2 linked regions of the Aliamphritea hakodatensis genome follow. The protein of the gene in region 2 interacts with the protein of the main gene of each other region in a pairwise test. Links are inferred from orthologs where the notes say so. Each region holds a gene or a part of one and is shown on either strand. Other genes may lie near its edges.

Evidence for each region. Proteins that work in one complex are often made in the same cells at the same time.
Region 1: the proteins of rho (region 2) and hfq interact in binary tests that used the Escherichia coli proteins (3 or more experiments, as listed by UniProt). The link is inferred for Aliamphritea hakodatensis from one-to-one orthologs.

What each region holds. Positions count from the first base shown.
Region 1 is NZ_AP025281.1:1,144,298-1,147,713, reverse strand. What follows is about bases 598-3,416. They hold hfq (RNA chaperone Hfq), read right to left. Parts: upstream 2,216-3,416; coding sequence 1,979-2,215; downstream 598-1,978. Other genes in these bases: mutL (DNA mismatch repair endonuclease MutL), read right to left, coding at 3,322-3,416; miaA (tRNA (adenosine(37)-N6)-dimethylallyltransferase MiaA), read right to left, coding at 2,337-3,242; hflX (ribosome rescue GTPase HflX), read right to left, coding at 654-1,970. Also shown: FtsH protease activity modulator HflK, read right to left, coding at 1-506. UniProt on the Escherichia coli protein: RNA chaperone that binds small regulatory RNA (sRNAs) and mRNAs to facilitate mRNA translational regulation in response to envelope stress, environmental stress and changes in metabolite concentrations.
Region 2 is NZ_AP025281.1:4,747,271-4,750,249, forward strand. It holds rho (transcription termination factor Rho), read right to left. Parts: upstream 2,131-2,979; coding sequence 871-2,130; downstream 1-870. Other genes in the region: ubiD (4-hydroxy-3-polyprenylbenzoate decarboxylase), read right to left, coding at 1-781; trxA (thioredoxin TrxA), read right to left, coding at 2,352-2,675; PCI15_RS21460 (Ppx/GppA phosphatase family protein), read left to right, coding at 2,903-2,979. UniProt on the Escherichia coli protein: Facilitates transcription termination by a mechanism that involves Rho binding to the nascent RNA, activation of Rho's RNA-dependent ATPase activity, and release of the mRNA from the DNA template.

The sequences.
Region 1 (3,416 bases), 3.6 Mb from region 2 along the record:
TCGCGGACTTTCAGCAGGTAATTCTTAGGATCAGAGATGACGTACTGAACGGTAATAGATACGTCAACAATGTTCTCATCTTCTGTCAGCATCAGGGAACGGTGATCATAAGCATTTACCCGGGTCACATTGACCTGAGTAACCTGATCAATCAAAGGCGGGTTCCACTGCAGACCCGGCATAACCGTTTCGCTGAATTTACCCAGACGCAGTACGACACCCCGCTCCTGCTGATCGACAGTGTAGAAGCCCAGAGCTGCCCAGCCAACCAGCAGAATGACGATAAGGATGCCAAACAGACCGCCTGACGGCGCAGCTGATTTGCCACCGGAACCGCCGGTCTTGTTCGGTTTACCGAAAATGCCGTTAAGTTTTTCCTGTAGCTTTTGCAGCGCTTCATCCAGATCAGGAGGTCCCTGATCATTATTGCCGCCACCGTTACGCTTGCCACCAGAGTTCCAGGGATCCTGATTATTCCCGTTACCACCAGGCTCATTCCAAGCCATACTGTTCTCCGTTCTAGAACCGTTAATGCTTTGTCTTTACCGAATCGACAGGTAAAGCACCAAAAACTACCAAAATTGTATGTAGCTTAATCATAGTATGCAACGTCCGATGTACGCAGCTTACTTTTAAAATTCAGATATTTGTCGTCACTGAAGCCACTCAGGCTTGTTGACATCAACCCCCAGATAACGTTCCGCCGGAATACTTACCCTGCTGAGAATCTGCATAAAGTCTTTACGCTGCAAGCGTACTTCCAGATGACTTTCACCGGCATCATCATAGGTTTCATTCAGGACTGCCCCCTGACCATACAGCAGGGCACGGAAAGCACCTTCAGAAGGTGCCACCTGAATGGAATCATGGAACACATCATCCGCCAGACGCTCAGAAATAGCCTGAAACAGCAAGTCAGTACCCTGTCCGGTTGCCGCAGACACCCAGACCCGTACCGGTACACCTTCATCATTACGGTCAATACGCGGTTCAATACCCGTCATACGGTCAATCTTGTTATAGACCTCAAGACAGGGCACTTCATCCGCATTAATTTCCGCCAGTACCGCATTCACTTCGTCAATATGCTCCTGACGATCCTCATCAAAGGCATCAATCACATGCAGCAGCAAAGTGGCCTCGGTGGTTTCCTGCAACGTCGCACGAAACGCCTCAACCAGTTTATGGGGTAAATGACGGATAAAGCCTACCGTATCAGCAAGGATTGCCTGCCCGACATCCGCAACTTCAATGCGGCGGAGGGTCGGATCAAGCGTCGCGAACAACTGATCAGCGGCGTACACCTCAGCCTCAGTCAGCTGATTGAACAGCGTCGACTTTCCGGCATTGGTATAACCCACCAGCGATAAGCCCGGCACTTCAGCGCGGCTACGGGCACGACGCCCCTGATCACGCTGCTTACGGACTTTTTCCAGTCGTTTGAGAATACTTTTGATGCGGGCACGCAGTAACCGGCGGTCGGTTTCCAGCTGGGTTTCACCCGGGCCGCGTAAACCAATACCACCTTTCTGACGCTCAAGGTGTGTCCAGCCACGTACCAGACGTGTCGACATATGCTCTAACTGTGCCAGCTCCACCTGAAGTTTACCTTCATGGGTACGGGCACGCTGAGCAAAAATATCCAGAATCAGACCGGTACGGTCCAGCACCCGGCACTGCAACTCTCTTTCGAGGTTACGTTCCTGGCCGGGGCTTAGCGAATGATTGAAAATAACCAGCTCGGCATCATACTGATGCACCATGGCCTTCAACTCTTCGACCTTACCGCTACCGATAAATAACTTAGGGCTGGGCTGATGGCGACTACCGGTAAGAATATCTACAGGATCGGCGCCAGCAGAAAGCGCGAGTTCTTCTAACTCTTTCGGGCTTTCCCGGTCCGCCTCATCAGCCATATCTATGTGGACAAGAATGGCGCATTCGCCAGACTCGGGACGCTCAAAAAACAAATAGAACCTCAGTCAGCCGATTCATCACCCTGTGGTAACTTAACCGGACGGGCCGGGACCACAGTTGAGATTGCATGTTTATAGACCATCTGGCTGACAGTATTTTTAAGCAGGATAACAAACTGGTCGAATGACTCAATCTGCCCCTGTAGCTTGATACCATTTACCAAGAAAATAGAAACGGGTACGCGTTCTTTACGCAGTACGTTCAGATAAGGGTCTTGTAAAGATTGCCCTTTTGACATTGGAAGCTCCTTCCTGTGAATCGATAATAAAAAGGTATGCGCAACTCAAATCCTGTTAAAAATCCTGCGCATGTGACCGCCTCAAAAAAGCCGGACGGTCCGAAAAATTCAAGCTACAGCATTATATAATGCCACCCTCTAACAATTTCAAGGCATTATTTGTTAAATTTGGATCATTTGAGGCTAAAGTTTTCAAATCGGGCCAGCTGCGCAACCAGGTTATCTGCCGTTTTGCCAACTGACGGGTCGCCACAACGCCTTTATGGATCATAGTTTCACGGTCCCACTGGCCCTGAAAATATTCCCACATCTGCCGGTAACCGACACAGCGGACTGAAGGCATTGATGCATCCAGATCACCACGGTCCCACAATGCTCTGACCTCCGCTTCAAAGCCCTGTTCCAGCATCAGATGAAAACGCTGTTCGATCCGCTGATGCAATACCGAACGCTCGGTGGGCATCACACACAGCGACTGCATGTTATAAGGCGCACGAGAAGCCTCCTGGGCCTGCCAGTGCTCAGTCATGGACTTACCGGTCAGCTCATACACCTCCAGCGCCCGCTGCAACCGCTGCGGATCATTCGGATGAATCCGTTGGGCCGACTCAGGATCAACCTCCGCCAGCCGCTTATGCAAACATTCCCAGCCGTTACTGTTTGCCTCCTCCAGCAAACGCTGGCGCACCACAGGATCAGCTTCCGGCATATCGGCCAGACCTTTCATCAGCGCCTGGTAATACAGCATGGTTCCGCCCACCAGCAGAGGAATTTTTCCTTTGGCAGTAATATCCGCCATATGCTGCAAGGCATCACGGCGAAAATCGGCCGCAGAATACGCTTCGGACGGGTCGAGGATATCCACCAGCCGGTGGGGATACCGGGCGAGTAACTCAGCTTCCGGCGTGGCGGTACCAATGTCCATCTGACGATAGATCATGGCCGAGTCCACACTGATGATTTCACAGTCCAGCAAGTCACAGAGAGCCATCGCCAGGTCAGTTTTGCCTGCCGCAGTCGGGCCCATCAGAAAAATTGCCGGTGGTAAAGACGTTGTCACGTCGTACTCCAAATTAAAAACAGTTTATTGCGAACAGCACCAAGGCTCACTGACCACGCATGAACAGGCCATCGAGCTCCTGCATAGACATCTGGGTCCAGGTCGGCCGGCCATGGTTACACTGGCCACTGCGTTCAGTTT
Region 2 (2,979 bases):
TGCCAATACACTCGGTTACTTCAGTCTTACCGCCACGCAGCAGACCGGCAAAGGCATATTCTGACAATGAGTCCGGTACCGGGGTAACCGCCCCCAGAATGGTTGCAGGGTCAGCCCCCAACGCAACCGCGACCGGGAAAGGCTCGCCCGGATGAGCTTTCTGCCATTCGCGGAAATCCAGTGCACCGCCACGGTGGGCCAGCCAACGCATGATCAGTTTATTTTTACCAATCAGTTGCTGACGGTAGATACCAAGGTTCTGACGGGGCTTTTCCGGGCCGCGGGTAATCACCAGTGGCCAGGTAACCAGCGGTCCGGCATCACCCGGCCAGCAGGTCTGAATCGGCAACGTATACAGGTCGACATCGTCCCCTTCGATCACATGAGCCTGACAATCGGCCTTGCGGACAACTTTAGGCCCCATATTCAGCACCTGCTTATACACAGGCAGCTTATCCCAGGCGTCTCTCATCCCTTTCGGCGGCTCAGGTTCTTTAAGCATCGCGAGTAACTTGCCCACTTCTCTCAGGCTTGCCACATCTTCTTCACCCATGCCCATGGCTACCCGCTTCGGCGTGCCAAAGAGGTTGGCCAGCACCGGATAGTCATATCCTTTAGGGTTTTCAAATAACAGTGCCGGGCCGCCCGCTCTGAGGGTACGGTCGCAAATTTCAGTCATTTCCAGATGAGGATCTACCTCCATCCGGATTCGCTTTAATTCACCCTGGTCTTCCAGAGTACGGATAAAGTCCCGCAGATCTTTATATTTAAGATTACTCATAACGGCCCGGCAATCAGGTTGTAATAACAAAGATTTAGCAACAAAAAAGGGTAAGCCATAAGCTTACCCTTTTGTGTTCAGAATGTTGATCAGGAACGCTTCATTGACAGGAAGAATTCATCATTCGTCTTGAAGTCTTTAAGCTTGTCCAGAACGAACTCAATGGCAGCGGAATCTTCCATCGGATCCAGCAGCTTACGCAGAATCCACATCCGCTGCAGCTCGTCCTCATCCGTCAGCAAGTCTTCACGACGGGTACCGGAGCGGCGAATATTAAAGGCCGGGTAAACACGCTTTTCTGCAACTTTGCGGTCCAGATGTACTTCAGAGTTACCGGTACCTTTAAATTCTTCAAAGATAACTTCATCCATCTTCGAACCGGTATCAACCAGTGCGGTTGCAATGATGGTCAGGCTGCCGCCTTCTTCAATGTTACGTGCCGCACCAAAGAAGCGCTTAGGACGTTCCAGTGCGTGAGCATCCACACCACCGGTCAGTACTTTACCGGAAGAAGGAATCACTGTGTTGTACGCACGGGCCAGACGGGTAATGGAATCCAGCAGGATAACCACATCCTTCTTGTGCTCAGTCAGACGCTTGGCTTTTTCCAGCACCATCTCAGCAACCTGTACGTGACGTGACGGCGGCTCATCGAACGTTGAGGCAACCACTTCGCCGCGTACAGTACGCTGCATTTCGGTTACTTCCTCAGGACGCTCATCGATCAGCAGTACAATCAGATGGGTTTCAGGGTTGTTACGGGTGATGGAGTTAGCAATGTTTTGCAGCATCAGGGTCTTACCCGCTTTTGGCGGAGACACCAGCAAAGCACGCTGACCTTTACCCATTGGGCAGACAAGATCGATGACACGGGCGGTCAGATCTTCAGTACTGCCGTTACCCAGTTCCATTTTCAGACGGTCCTGTGCGAACAGTGGCGTTAGGTTTTCGAACAGGATCTTGTTCTTAGCGTTTTCCGGCTTATCAAAGTTAATCTTGTCAACTTTCAGCAACGCAAAATAGCGCTCGCCGTCCTTAGGCGGACGAATCTTGCCTGAAATCGTGTCACCTGTACGCAGGTTAAAACGACGAATCTGGCTTGGAGAAACGTAAATATCGTCAGGCCCAGCCAGATAAGAGCTGTCTGCAGAGCGTAAGAAACCAAATCCATCTTGTAAAATTTCCAGCACGCCATCGCCATAAATATCTTCACCACTTTTAGCATGACGCTTAAGGATGGCAAAAATAACATCTTGTTTGCGGGAGCGGCCCAGGTTATCCATTCCCATTTCTTTCGCTATATTTAACAGCTCAGAAACGCTTTTCGTTTTCAGTTCGGTAAGATTCATAATGTAAGAGTTGCAGGACGTAGCCACGTTGAGAAAGAACGTTGGAGAAATCGTTCAGACTAGATTGAATTGATAATGTGAAACCGGAATCAGACAATAATCCCGATCATTGGAAGTCATAACTATAATCGCTTGTTTACGGTTAGTCCAGCATTCAGCGCGCAATCTTTATACAGCCCGAATGAAACCAAAACTAACCGTAAACCAGAGAAAACCGGCGCTTACAGGCTGGTTTCGATGAAGCCGGCCAGCTGGGATTTAGAGAGCGCACCCACCTTGGTCGCTTCAACATTGCCATCTTTAAAGATCATCAGTGTAGGGATGCCGCGGATACCGAATTTAGGCGGCGTTTCACTGTTCTCATCAATGTTCAGCTTGCAGACTTTCAGCTTACCTTCGTATTCTTTTGCAATCTCTTCCAGAACTGGCGCGATCATTTTGCATGGTCCGCACCACTCAGCCCAATAATCCACCAGTACAGGCGCTTCAGACTTGAGAACATCCTCTTCAAAGGATGCGTCGGTTACATTGATAATATCACTCATAAAAAAGCCTCACAGGGAGATTCTTGTCAATAATGGCCCCGATAATACCACTCAAAACAAACAAATGTGAATACTCAGCTTTACAGCAGCCGGTTACCGGCAAAAACAACTGATCTCAGACAGCCATCAGAAGATTAAAACAGCCTGCATCAAGCCTAAATTCTCACATACAAATGAGTTTTTGATAAACTGACATACAACAAAACAGCTATTGGACAATCCCCGATATGCCGCAGGATAACGCTTTAGTGGCCAGCCAGGACACCTTAATGGCCGCCATTGACCTTGGATCAAACAGCTTTCA